Regions from separate parts of the Gilliamella sp. ESL0254 genome, predicted to be linked through region 2. Evidence: riboswitches for the same ligand, from Rfam matches in the RefSeq annotation. Region 2 holds a riboswitch; the other holds the start of a gene.
What was found. A riboswitch is a leader RNA that binds a small molecule or an ion and turns the genes downstream of it on or off. The one in region 2 is predicted to bind thiamine pyrophosphate.
Positions count from the first base shown of each region.

Region 1: linked by a shared signal. The riboswitch ahead of thiM (hydroxyethylthiazole kinase) and the one ahead of thiB (thiamine ABC transporter substrate binding subunit) in region 2 are both predicted to bind thiamine pyrophosphate.

Region 1 is NZ_JAAEDU010000001.1:1,246,853-1,254,343, reverse strand. It holds gene GYX25_RS05875 (hypothetical protein) at 1-672, opposite strand, end outside; gene GYX25_RS05870 (heavy-metal-associated domain-containing protein) at 798-1,004, shown strand; gene GYX25_RS05865 (STY0301 family protein) at 1,055-1,510, shown strand; gene thiD (bifunctional hydroxymethylpyrimidine kinase/phosphomethylpyrimidine kinase) at 1,583-2,377, opposite strand; gene thiE (thiamine phosphate synthase) at 2,389-3,030, opposite strand; gene thiM (hydroxyethylthiazole kinase) at 3,043-3,828, opposite strand; TPP riboswitch at 3,883-3,984, opposite strand; gene trkA (Trk system potassium transporter TrkA) at 4,024-5,385, opposite strand; gene trpS (tryptophan--tRNA ligase) at 5,494-6,489, opposite strand; gene GYX25_RS05835 (phosphoglycolate phosphatase) at 6,513-7,208, opposite strand; gene rpe (ribulose-phosphate 3-epimerase) at 7,201-7,491, opposite strand, start outside.
Region 2 is NZ_JAAEDU010000001.1:318,727-326,217, reverse strand. It holds gene dinB (DNA polymerase IV) at 1-210, opposite strand, end outside; gene cptA (phosphoethanolamine transferase CptA) at 294-2,000, opposite strand; gene thiQ (thiamine ABC transporter ATP-binding protein ThiQ) at 2,189-2,893, opposite strand; gene thiP (thiamine/thiamine pyrophosphate ABC transporter permease) at 2,871-4,448, opposite strand; gene thiB (thiamine ABC transporter substrate binding subunit) at 4,463-5,467, opposite strand; TPP riboswitch at 5,509-5,617, opposite strand; gene pgeF (peptidoglycan editing factor PgeF) at 6,062-6,826, opposite strand; gene rluD (23S rRNA pseudouridine(1911/1915/1917) synthase RluD) at 6,835-7,491, opposite strand, start outside.

The DNA.
Region 1 (7,491 bases), 930 kb from region 2:
AGGAATAACATATTGGCTTATCTCGCTGAACTTTTTAGGATTGTAAGGGAAGCTAATGTCTTCTTGTTCATCTTCTTTTAAGAATTCAATAAAGTCGCTTTCACGATATAATTTTCTATAACGTTGTTGATAAGATTGGTTTTTCTTTAATTTTAGGTCTTGAGTTATTTCTTTTGGGAAAGGCTGATCATAAGAATAATCCCAATGATATTGGCTGTGTTCAATAAATACATCATTGATTAATTTTGCTGGCATTTCTATTTCTTGCTCTTTACCATCAATAATGACTGGGATGCTATTTATTTCTCTGTTTTCTCTTAAGATCTTTTCGTATTGTTCATCATTCATCTCAGAGGTTGAATAGATGACTGTGTATAAGTAATAGTTACTTTGTGTTGGGTTAATAAGACCTAATTCGCCAAATTGAGCCGGTTTTACGACAAAATTGAAGTCGTCATTATTATACGATAAGGTATGTTTGCCGTATTCAAATGTATAGTTAATACCTGATTTGGCTGGAATCGTTAATTCTTTACCATCTATAGTGACTTTTATTTCGTTAGCAGTAGGATTGTCAATCCAACGGTTGATACTAGATTGGTTAGCACCAAAACAACCCACAAGGGTTAAGCTTAAAGTTAATAATAAACAATATTTTATTTTCTTCATCATAATGATTTGTTATAAGTGTTGATTGAAATATGATGCTATCATATTATGGATAAAATTGTAGTAATTTTAGTTTTTTTTATGTAAATTTTTATTAAGACTATAACCAGTAAAAGTAGCGAGAATCTATGAAATTAATCGTCGATAATATGAGTTGTCAACATTGTGTTAAAGCAATAACAAAAGCGATCAATGATATCGATCCAAAGGCAAAGGTGACTGTTGATTTAATCAAGCACGAAGTTGATATTGCAAATAGTACTATCTCTCAAGAAGCCGTAATTGATGCTGTTAACAACGCTGGCTATGACTTTGTTAGGATTGTGACACCTTAGCGAGTTTTTATCTCGTTATTTATATTGCTATTATTAGCAGGATATATAATATGAAAGAAAAAATATTGAGTATGACAATAGCTGTCGTAGTTTGGTTTGGTGCGGTTTTTTTTGTTAATGCTTATCAGATTGAGTGCCCACAAAAAATCGACGTTAAAGAAAAAGTAGAAAAAATGCCCGAAGGATGGGAGGTTTTTGAGAAAGATAGTCTGAGTAGCGCTTTTCATAGCATGATTGTTTATTATGATCATCCTTCTAGAATGGCGGTTTTAAAACCAGCAAAAGGAACGGTTGATGGTAAGAAACATGAGTTAATATGGGAAGTTAATCACTATACAGACGTTGAACCTTATTATGTTAGTTGCGCTTACAGTACAAGCAGAATTGAGTTAATAAAAAAAATTGATTTATCAATGAAAAGTTGTTGGGCTGACTACTCTAAAAATGAACAAGGAAAAAAAGGGACACTTACTTGTAGCACAAGTGAAGCAAAGAATCTGCATTAGTTAAGGTATGGGATTGGTTGTTATATACAATAGTTGACAACTTAAATCCCATTTAGTTTGTTTATTGTGCGATTACCACCAACGGTAAAAATGGTGTGTTGGTCCAATCCCTTTCCCTATATTTAAATCGTTAGCATGACTAATTGCGCCATGTAGATAATTTTTGGCTTGGGCTATTGCATCTGGCAAGCTGTTGTTAGGTAATAATGCGGCAATCGCTGCGGATAATGTGCAACCAGTGCCGTGTGTGTTTTTTGTTTGAATACGTGGGGCGGTTATTTTAACTGTGTTATTTTGAGTGATTAAATAATCAGGGCTTTCATTGCTGGGCAAATGTCCTCCTTTCATTAATACCGCTTTACAGCCTAACTTGAGTAATTCATGTCCTTGCTTTTGCATATCATCTTCGTTTTTTGCTTCGTCACAATCAAGTAGCGCGGCGGCTTCTGGTAGATTGGGAGTGATGATGGTTGCTAGGGGGAGTAAAAGTTCGCGAATGGCTGTGATGGCGTCAGGTTTTAGTAGCGAATGTCCCCCTTTGGCGACCATGACGGTGTCTAAGACGATGATCGGGATTGGATTGGTTTTTAGCAGGTGGTGGACGGTTGTGACAATCTCTTTATTCATGAGCATGCCCATTTTTACACTATCAATTTGAATATCTTGATAAAGCGTATTAAATTGGGCTTCAATAAATTCGGGTGAGATCGCTAATACCGCATCAACCCCTTGTGTGCTTTGTGCCGTTAAGGCCGTGATGACCGACATGCCATAGGCGCCGAGTGCAGAAAAGGTTTTTAAATCGGCTTGAATACCTGCGCCACCGCTAGGGTCAGATCCAGCAATGGTTAATGCAATTGTTGTCATAATAGTATTTCCTATTTAGCTTGTTTGATTTTGTTAATAAGCGATAACGTTGCTTGTTGAATATCTTTTTGGCCACAAATAGCCGAAACCACTGCAATACCGTCAATGCCTGTTTGGATGACATTAGTTACATTGTTTTCATCAATACCACCAATGGCAACAGCAGGGCGCTGCTTTAGTTCTACTAACTTGGTTAACTGTTCGGTTCCCAGTGCGGCCGTTGCATCTTTTTTGGTTGTTGTTGGAAAGATAGGACCAATACCAATATAATCAACCAGTTGCCAAGGAGTGGTATCAAGTTGTTGGCGATTAGATACTGAAAACCCTAACCATTTGTCTTTGCCAATAAGTTGGCGAGTGATATCGGCAGGTAAATCACTTTGTCCAATATGTACGCCATCGGCATTAACTGCTAAAGCAATATCGACATGATCATTTATAAATAATGGAATAGCTGTATCACTTAACGCTTCTTTCAATGCTAATGCTGCTTGATACCAATCTTTACCTGCCATTTCTTTTTCTGATCTTAACTGTATAGCGGTTACGCCGTTTTTGACAGCAATTTTTGTTGTATTGACCATACCACTAATACCACCACAGAGTAGTGGATCGAGCACTAAATAAAGGGTTAAATCCAATTGTTTTTTCATCTTCTATCCTTATTAAAGTGATGGATTAAATAGTGAGAGTTGATCTAATAGAGATACCGTAAAGGTGCCTAATCCTTGCTGTTTGTTGGCAAGTTCAGCGGATTTTTTCATCATAAAACATGCCGAGGCGGTAGCAGATAAAGGGTCAGGTGAATTGGCTATAAAAGCTGCTACCATGGCGGATAATGAACATCCTGTTCCCGTCACTTTCGTTAAAGCAATATCGCCCCCAGTTATGCTATATACGTTGTTACCGTTAGTGACATAGTCGATATCACCTGTCACTGCAACGATAGTTTGATATTTTTGCGCAAGCTCTTTGGCAGCGTTTAAAGCTGATTGGGTTGAGTCTTGACCATCAGGTCCTTTTGCCGATGAGTTTTGACCATTTAGTGTTAATATTTCTGAGGCATTACCACGTATTACCGTTGGTTTTAATGATAATAATTGATATGCAATTTCAGTACGATAATTAAGTGCAGGTCCTACCGCGACGGGATCGAGTACCCATGGTGTTTGTGTTTGCTGCGCTTTAGCTGCTGCTAATAACATACTTGTGACTATGTTGCTGTGAATGGTACCAATATTAATCAATAAACTATCGGCAATGGAAACAAATGCAGCAACTTCTTGCTCGGCAACAACCATTGCCGGTGATGCGCCAATAGCAAGTAGTATATTAGCGGTAAAATTTTGGACTACATCATTAGTTATGCAATGCACTAGTGGGCGTTGTTGTTTAACGTGGTGGATAAAAGAGGTTGCTTGGTTGGTTTTGAATGATTTGACTGTTGGCATATTTATTTCTTCCTTATTATCTGTGCATCTTGGGAAGAATTTGCCAATTTTGTGACTTGATGGCTTAGACTTCCCTACGCTGGCATAATCCAGATCAGGTTCAACGGGTAAAATCTCAGTTTTTTGTTGAAACAAAAAACACCCCGAGTCAAAATTTATTTGGTTATTATGAACTGACTATCTATTTTTAACAAGTTATTGTAATAATTTTTCGATGTCGGTAATTGCCTTTCTATCAGGTAAGAAGATGATAAGGTGATCGTTGTCTTCAATAGTTAGATCGGTATTGACAATAATGACATCCTCACCACGGACTACCGCCCCAATGGTTGCACCAGAAGGTATTTTTAAACTGTTAATATTTTTGCCAACCAGTCTTGATGTTTCACTATTACCATTGGCAACAATTTCGACAATTTCGGATTCACCTTGTCTTAATGAAACGACTTTAACAACGCCAGTTTGCCTTACATGGCTTAGTAGCTCTGAAATGGTAGCATGTTGTGGTGAAATTGCAATATCAATCACACTGTCATTAATTAGTTCAAGGTAGGCTTGGCGTTGAATCAATACAATTACTTTTTTAGCCCCCATCCTTTTGGCTAGCATGGATGACATGATATTGGATTCATCATCACTGGTGACAGCAATAAATAGATCAGTAAGTTCAACTTGTTCTTGTGAAAGCAATTCTTGATCCGATGATTCGCCGTGCAGAACTGTGGTATTAGTAAGTTGCTCAGCAATTAATTCGGCACGTTCGGCATTGCGTTCGATTAATTTTACTTGATAGTCGTTTTCTAAACGCTTTGCTAAAGTGACTGCCACGCCACCACCGCCACTAATGATGATTCTTTTATAAGGCTTTTCTAAGCGTTGTAACTCACTCGTCACAGCTTTGATATTAACTGGTGGGGTAATGAAATAAACCATATCACCGGCTTCAATTAGGGTTGATGCTAGTGGACGTATAAAGCGATTTTTGCGATAAATTGCGACAACCCGTGCTTCAACATGGGGTAAGTGCTCTTTAAGTCCAGACAGTTCACTGCCAACTAAAGCACCGCCATAATAGGCGGTAACGGCCACCAAACAGACTCGATTGTCATAAAAAGACGCAAATTGTAGCGCCCCCGGATATTGTACTAATTGACTAATATGATTAGTGATAAGGTTTTCTGGAGCAATAATATGATCGATGTTTATACAGTTTTTGTTGAAGCAGGAGTAATTTTCGTCATTGTATTCAGGCTCTCTAATACGTGCTACTTTTTGTGGAATGTGAAACATCACATGCCCAATCTGGCAGGCTATCATGTTGATTTCATCAGAATTAGTAACGGCAACAAGCATATCGGCTGATTCAGCGCCAGCGTCTTTTAGTACTTGTGGATAGGACGATTTACCACAAATCACCTGTAAATCAAAACGTTCTTGTAGTGATTGTAATTTATCATGGTTTTCATCAACCACTGTGACATCGTTTTGTTTTTCGGTAACGAGATATTCAGCAAGCGCACTACCTGTTTGTCCTGCACCGAGAATAATAATCTTCATAACTAATCCGTATATTTACATGGCTTTAATTATTGACAGTTTTTTTAGTCTGTTAAAGCCATTGCATACTGTTTTATTTTTAGTGATAATCCGCTAGTGATTTGGTAATTATACAAAACCGATTGCATCATAGACCTTTTTCAATGTTGGTTCGGCTTTTGAACGTGCTTTTTCGGCACCTTCTTGCATGATTGAAAATAAGTAACTTTCGTCATCACGATACTCATGATATTTGGTTTGCAAGGTGGTTAGCATGTCAATAACTTGCGTTGCTACTTCGGTTTTTAAGTGACCATACATTTTACCTTCAAACTCTTTTTCAAGTTCGGCAATCGGTTTTCCAGTGACACCTGTCAAAATATCAAGCAGGTTTGAAACGCCAGCTTTATTTTTTATGTCGTAACGCACCGCTGGTGGTTCGTCAGAATCGGTCATTGCTCGTTTGATTTTCTTTTCGATCTCTTTAGGATTTTCAAGTAAGCCAATGACGTTATTGCGGTTTTCGTCTGATTTGGACATTTTTTTTGTTGGTTCTTGCAATGACATAACGCGGGCGCCTACTTTGGCAATAAATGGTTCTGGAACAGTAAAAATATCGCCATAAAGTGCATTAAAGCGCATAGCAATATCGCGCGATAATTCAAGATGTTGTTTTTGATCGTCGCCCACAGGTACTAAGTTGGCTTGATAAAGCAAAATATCGGCAGCCATCAGTACTGGGTAATCAAATAAACCGGCATTGATGTTTTCAGAATGACGAGACGATTTATCTTTAAATTGAGTCATACGGCTGAGTTCGCCAAAATAGGTGTAACAATTTAATGCCCAGCCTAATTCGGCATGTGCTGGGACGTGTGATTGTACAAAAATAGTGCTCTTTTTGGGATCAATACCGCAAGCTAAATAAAGCGCTAGTGTATCTAATGTGGCTTTGCGTAGTTTGTTGGGATCTTGGCGTACAGTGATCGCATGTTGATTGACGATACAATAAACGCAATCATATTCACCTTGCAGAGCCACCCAATTTTTTAATGCACCTAAATAGTTGCCAAGTGTTAGTTCTCCTGATGGCTGAGCGCCACTAAATACAATCGGTTTACTCATAATTTGTTCCTAATTTATGCTAATTATTTTTTTGCATCAGCTTTTGGCTGAGGTAATAATGTTAATATCTCTTTAAAATCATCCAATAAAAAATCAGGATTGCTAGTAGCAATCGAAACGCCATAGTTATAGCCATAGCTTAACGCAACGGTTGGGCAATTGGCATTTTGTGCTGCAGTGATGTCGTTTTTAGAATCGCCAACAAATAGAAGTTGATCACTAAACAGTCCAAAGGTTGCCATAACTTGATATAAAGGTGCTGGGTGTGGCTTTAATTTAATGACATCGCCCCCACCAAGTACTAATGAAAAGTACTCTTTTATACCTAAAGAAGTCAGTAAGGCTGGCAAAAATTGTGCCGGCTTATTGGTGACTAATGCCAATGGGTATTGGCTGTCATGCAGTGTTTTTAAGGTTGCTTTGACGTGAGGGAATAACTTGGTTTCGGCATCCATTACTTTATTATAATGTTGATTGAAAAGGTTTTTTGCTTTTGAAAAAAGTTCGCCAGAAGGCGTTGTGCCAATTGCATTAAATACCCGTTCCAACATGATATCAATACCATTACCTACAAAGTTTTTGATCTGTTCGTTGCTGATTGTCGGTAGGGTTAAGTCGGCCAACATTTTTTGTGCCGCTAGTGCAAGCCCGGGTACGCTATCAACAAGGGTACCGTCTAAATCAAAGGCGATTGCTTGAATGTCATTTAGTTTATGCATGTGTCACTCCTGCTAACTCTTTACGCATTGCATCAATAACAGCTTTATAATTCGGTTGGTTAAATATGGCTGATCCAGCAACAAACATGTCTGCGCCTGCTTTGGCTATTTCTGCAATATTTTCGACTTTTACGCCGCCATCAACTTCTAAACGAATATCGCGCCCAGACTCTATAATACGCTGTTTTACTTGTTGTATTTTTTTGATGGTGGAAGGTATAAACGATTGCCCACCAAAGCCTGGATTAACGCTCATAAGTAAAATGATGTCAATTTTTTCTAT
Region 2 (7,491 bases):
TTTAAGATTAGGACACAATTTTATAGCTTGTGCCATTGACATAGCACTATGTATACCATATTGACGAGCTAAATAATTGGCAGTGGCAACCACACCACGTTTACGGGGATCACCTCCAACCGCAATGGGCAAATTGCGATAACGGGGGTTATCTCTCATTTCAACGGCGGCATAAAAACAATCCATATCGACATGAATAATTTTTCGCATAAAACGGCTTCACAACACTTAAAAATATACTGTATAAATATACAATATCATAACTAAAACTGTTGTGTAAATAGCCTTTACGGTTACTTAGCCAATTTATCAAAATCAATTAAACCATTTTTATCATAAGGATCGCCAATCCAGCGCGTTGATTGATGAAAACTAGGATTAACAATACTTTTTTCAGGAACGTATAAGTTATAGCTTAATCCCGCTAAATCAGACCACGTGTGAATCAAATCTTGCGTACTAAATTTGCGATCCACATAATGTTGATAATGATTCGGATGCGTTGCCACCCATGTTGGTGATTGCCACAGCATAAATGGCACAGTATACATGGTGCGAGTTGGTGCTTTTTCGTTTCGCCCTAAGATATTGTGTGGTGGGGTTTGATAAACATCTTCGCCATGATCTGAAAAATACAACATAAAACCATTTTCTTGGCTATCTTTAAAGATATTAAAAAGCGTTGTCGTAATATAATCGTTATAACTTATGGCATTATCATAAGTATTATACACATCGACTTTATCGTCATCGATATTAAATGTAATACCTGTTTTATCTTTAAAACGATCATACACACTATCTTTTGGGTAACGGAACGCGTATTTCATATGCGTGCCTAGCAAATGAATAACAATGAATTTCTTCTCACTTGGATCATTCAACACTTTTTTAAATGGTTCAAAAACGGACTCATCATATCGCCTTGCACTTTGATTACGATCGTTATTCATATAAAATTGTTCATCCGTTTGCTGAGAAAACATCGTTAACATCGTATTACGGCGAGTCATTGTTTGCTGATTGGTGATCCAAAACGTTTTATAACCTGCTTGTTTCATTAAATGGATTAAAGATGGCGTTTTTAAATATAAATCTGGGTGCTGTTCATCAGCAAAAGTTAATGCTTGTTGTAAAATTTCAATGGTATAAGGTCTTGATGAAATCACATCATTAAATACCACAAAATTCGGATTATCTTTTTTGAACTGCTCAATTTGTGGTGTAGTATCCCGTCCATAGCCATAAATTCCCATTCTATTGCGTGTTGTTGATTCACCTATTACTAGCACTAACGTTCTTGGGGTATTACCGTTGGCATCTTTTAAATTTTCTAACGGTGGTAATGTTTGCAAATGGTTTAAAATATCTTCCATATTTGATAATTGTGAACGATAAGCTAAATAACCATTAAGCAATTGCCATGGTACGGTTGTTTCCATACGTGATAGCAGGTGCGATCCCGCTTTCCTGATGGATGATTTTTTTATTGTGACACTAATAAACAATGGCATAATGGCATAAATCACAATTAACAGTGATGCAATCCATTTTGTACAGCTTTTAACATAAACTGGTTTTACTTTAGTCCACAGATAAATCCCTACCAAGCTATAAATAATCAGAATCACAACTAATTTAATACTCAAATACTGCTGAATAAACTCACTAGACTCAGCAAAGTTTGATTCCGCCATAATAAAAAAGACACTTTGCGAAAATTCCTGTCGATAAATAATAAAATATCCAACAGAAATCAAAGACAAACTGCCCACAATCATTCCAAAAACAGTCGCAATCCTCCGCGTATAGTTAGGAAAAATTAAAACAGGAATAAGCCAAATCAAACTATAAATAATAGAATCACGCAATCCAATAACATTAGAATGACCAGAAAAGAAAATATACAATTGCAACGCACTAGAAAAATAAGTAAAAAATAGAATATTAAAGATAAGTGCTGATCGACTAAAAGAACGATTTGCTTTGGTGTTTTGCATAGATATTAAATAAGTTTGTTATTAATTATTAAAAATAATCTACGCAAAATAGATTAATAAAACCTTAAGACATAAAAATTTTTATTTAAATAATAAGTTATCAACAAAGAATAATCGTGAATTAATTTAGATGAATAATAGATAAATAGACAGCTAAAGACCTTTATTTAGCCCTTAACAACGACTATTTATTGAAAATTAAACCCCAACATTTTGGCAATGTGACTATTTTCAGGTTGTTTTAGCTGTTTTGGCAAACCATTAAAAACAATCTGCCCATTATCCACAACCAAACAACGCGAAAAGTAACTGAGCGAATCATCAAGGTAATGCGATATCATCATTAATGTTAAATTAAACTTATCACAAATTTGATTAACTAGCGCTAGCATTTCATAACGTAAAGCTTGATCAAGCGCTGAAAAAGGCTCATCCAATAATAAAATAGGCCGATGCTGAATTAAACAACGCGCAAGTGCCACTCGCTGGCGTTGCCCACCTGATAACTGTTCTGGATATCGTTTGCCAAATCCATCCAGTCCTACTTGAATTAAAATGTCACAAATAGTCTGTTGCTCAGCTACCGTTAACTTTAATGATGGCTTAAGTCCTAAAGCAATATTTTGTTCAACGGTTAAGTGACTAAATAAATTGTTATCTTGAAACAACATTGATACAGGGCGTTTACCAGGAAGTAAGTTATTTGCGTATTGTTTATTAAGAATGATATCGCCCGATTTTGGATGAATAAATCCAGCAATTAAATTTAATAAAGTACTTTTACCTGCACCGCTAGGCCCAACAATAACGACGCGTTCTTTTGCTACTATAGCAATATCAAAATGTACTTTAAAATTATCATATTGATAATTAATGTGATTCAGTTCGATCATAATCTATCACAACCAACAAACTAAAAGATAATATTAACAATAATGCAGCCGTTACGGTACTTTCTTGATAATAATAATGCGATATTTGCTCATATAAATAGTAGGGTAACGTAATGACTGACTGCCCACCAAATAACGCAATAATACCAAAATCACCTAATGATAATATGGCTGAAAAAGCAAAGCTCTGAATGATTAATTTTTTTAGCGCTTTGTATTCGATCAAATAAAAATGCAACAAACCATCAATATTGAGTGATTGAGTTAATTGCCAGTAGCGTGCGGTCACATCATACATTGGTGCGGCAAGATTTTTTAATACAAAAGGTAATGCCATTAAGCCATTACACAACATAATTAAGCCACACACAAATACAGAACTATACGCGTAGGGAAATAACAATAAAAACAGACCCGATGCCAGTGCCATGCTTGGAATAATTAAAATCAGCGATCCCACTAACATTAATCGATTGCTCCACTGCGTGTGCTGGTTAATCAATAGGCGACTGTTGGTATAAAGTAATAATAAAGCAAGTAGCATAGCAATCATTGCCGATCCCAAAGCAATTAATACCGAAAACATAACAGCGTGTTGGAAAGCTGCCGTTAAAAATGACCACTTAAAAAAATAAATCCCTTCAATAATTATGGTGATGATGGGCAGCACAATAAATAGCCCACCAATAACAATAATCAACATACTCAACAACACTAAGTGAAACGAAACTGGCACGCAATAATTTTGCCTAACGTAGTTCACACTAAGTCTTTTGTTATAATTTGTTTTTTGCATCAACCGCATAAAACTAACACAACAAACTAACTGCAAACAGGCTAAAAATACAGCTTGTATCAAATCAAACTCACGAATAGATTGATAAATAGCCACTTCAATTGTGGAATATTTTGGTCCACCACCAAGCGTTAATACTATGGCAAAACTCGAAAAACAAAGCATAAAAATAAGCGATGCCATCGGGAACAATTGCCGACGTAGTAGCGGCCATTCAACCAATTTAAAATAAGTAAAACTCGAAAAATTTAACTGCGTTGCTAACTGTTTGTGTGCGACAGGCACGTTATTTAATGTTTGGTAAAATAAACAACAAGCATACGGAAAATTAAGAAACACATGCGCAAGTAATATACCTTTTAAACCGTAAATGGATGTAATAAATGGTAATCCCAAACAATTGAACACCCCTGCCAATAAGCCATGTTTTCCGTAAACAGACAGCAGCCCCGTTACCACAACAAGGGTAGGTAAAATGAAGGTAATTGGCATTATGCGTAACAATAACCGTTTACCCCAAAAATTGACCATTGATAAAGCTTTCGCCATGACTATTGCAGATAAAATAGATAATAATGTCGATAGCGTTGCTTGAAATACTGTTATCCAAATCAAATGCATTAAATAACTATCAAAATAGACAGTTAAATTATTAGACTTAATAGCGACCAAGCAAAGTGCACATAGCGCTGTGCCTAATACAATTAAGATGAAGCTTGCAGCGCTAAAACCAGGAAGTAATGTTCTTAATTTCAACATTAGACTAAATAAAACTACTTACTAATGGTGGATTTCCATTCACGTACCCACGCTTTTTGATTCTGTTCAACTTGCTTGGCATCAAACTCAAGCGCTTTATCAACTGGCTTAATTTGCTGAAAAGCGTCAGGTAATGGAATATTAATAATCGGATACATGAAATTTTTTTCAGCAAATTGGCGCTGTACCTCAGGGGTTAATAAATATCTCAAAAATGAACGTGCAAGCTCCGGTTGCTGACTGTACTTAGTGATGCCAGCAACTTCAACTTGACGATAATGACCTTCGTCAAAAATAGCCGCAGCATAACGATGATCATTATTATTCATAATATGAGCCACAGGTGAAGTGCTATAACTAAGCACAAAATCAGCTTCACCTTTTAAAAATAGACCGTAAGCTTCGCTCCAACCTTTGGTCACAGTCACAGTATTGTTAGCTATTTTTTGCCATGCAGATGCCGCATCATCACCATATATATTCTTTATCCAAAATAATAAACCTAAGCCAGGTGTACTCGTTCTTGGATCTTGATAAATAATCTTCCAATTGGCTTTATTATCAACTAATTCATGCATAGTGCGTGGCGGGTTACTAATCTTTTGCTGATCATAAATAAAGGCAAAATAACCAAAATCATAAGGCATAAAATTACTATCCCACCAGTCGGTATTTAAATTATTTGGCTTACTGATTTGATGAGGAATAACAATACCTGCCTGTTTGGCTTGATCTAAAAGGTTATTGTCTAACCCTAAGATCACATCGGCATTGGTTCTATCACCCTCAAGACGAATTCGATTTAAAACCGCCACCCCATCGCCTAATGCAACAATTTCAAGTTGGCAGTCGCACTGCGCTTCAAAGCCCTTTTCAATCGCCTGACCTGGTCCCCATTCTGAAATAAACGAATTATAACTATAAACAATCAAAGTAGGTTTTTCGCTAGTAGCATTGGCATTGTTGACCACAAAAAGTGCAAACAAGCCTAAAGGTAATAAAACATTCTTAAAAAACATTTTGCCTCCAAAATAGCAAATAAAAGACAAAAGGTTTGAGCAGATACAATAAACTCAAATCCCTCCGCTGGCATGATCCAGTTCAGGTTCGACGGGTTATGTTAGCCAATCTAACATTCTCAGCCCTACTGGGCACCCCGTTGAGAACGTCGAGTAGTTTAGAGGTTAGCGTGAGGATTGTAAACAACGAAAGTGACCAAGAGTGTATGTTTGCGTTTTTTTTTAAACACCAAAACAAAAATATGATTAAATTCGATATCTTTTTAGACATTTTTTAGTTGGTTAAATGGTTTTCATTATGGTTCCCTATTCGTAGTCTTGTTGATTTGTTAGATGTCGCAACCTTCCCAACTGCGTATAAACGATTGATTTTTTTGAAAAGATGAAAATAAAAACTTCAATAAAATCAATACCTTTTCTGACTGATTTTTAGCAAAAAAACTTCCTAAATTGAACGTAATCTTCATGACTATTTTGATCACCAAACAGCAAACGTCCGAAACCACTACAAATAACTGACAATCAATCTACAAATAAAAAACAGTTAGAAAAATATTTGATTTTATTATTTTTTTTATTTTAAAATAAAAAAACTTACTCAAACCAAATCATTGACGCCATCCGCCCTGTTTGATTTTCCCGACGGTATGAAAAAAACTTATCTTGTTCAGTATAAGTACAAAAATCCCCTCCAAAAATCTTAGTTACTCCCATTGCTTGTAAGCGTTGTTTAGCAATTAAGTAAAGGTCGGCTAGGTATTTTTGTTCAGCAGGGTTGATTAATTTAAAGGCAATTTTTGCATTGCGGTCGACTTTTTCAAATTGTTCCTTGACATCAATACCAACTTCGAATTTTTTGGCACTGATCGCTGGCCCAAGCCATGCGATGATGTTTGACGGTGGCGAGACAAATTTTTTGACTGTTTCTTCCAGTATTCCGTTACATAATCCTCGCCAGCCGGCATGTGCTGCCGCAACTTCGTCACCATTAGTTGTACAAAACAAGACTGGCATACAATCGGCAGTAAGTACTACGCTCACTTGTTTGGGTTGATGAGTATAAGATGCGTCGGCTTCTATCGTTTGGTTAGGAATGTTGCCTGTTGCTGTTTGTAAAGCAATTTGCGATATATCCAGCGCTATGGTGCTGTGGGTTTGAGTTAGCCAATAAGGTTCGCTGGGTATCTGTTCGGTTTGTATTAGGCGCTGGCGGTTTTGCGCTATGTGCTCTAAATTATCGCCTGTTCGACTCCCCATATTTAAGCTCGCAAATGGTGCCATACTAACACCGCCTGTTCGTGTTGTGGTGAGGGCATGGACGTTTTTGGGTGCTGTCCAATATGGGTAAATCGATTTTATCATGTTGGTTACCAGTCTAGTTCATCTTTGTGCTGTTCAGTGTCTTCTTGCAAAGCTTGAATTAACGTTTGCATGTCTTGCGGTATTGGTGCATTCCATTGCATGAGTTCTCCTGTAATGGGATGATACAGGCGTAACATGGTGGCATGTAATGCTTGGCGGTCAAAGTCACGCAAGGTTTGAATAAACGATTCACTTGCGCCTTTGGGCGGCCTTGGGCGCCCACCATAAAGTGGATCGCCAATTAATGGATGGGCAATATGTGCCATATGTACACGAATTTGGTGAGTACGACCTGTTTCTAAGCGTAAGCGTAATCGGGTATGTAAGCGGTACTTTTCCATCACTCGGTAGTGTGTAACCGCAGGTTTGCCGGTCGGGAATACTGCCATATGGGTACGTTTGGTTGGGTGGCGGGTGATGGGTTGATCTACTGTGCCCCCTGCTGTAATAATGCCCATAGCAACTGCCTCATATTCACGGGTGATTTCGCGGTGTTGAAGTGCATCAACTAAATGAGTTTGGGCATTAATGGTTTTAGCAACAACCATAAGGCCTGTGGTATCTTTGTCCAGTCGATGAACAATACCAGCACGCGGTACACGCGCGATGTTAGGATGATAATGTAATAAAGCATTTAATACCGTACCATCCGGATTACCTGC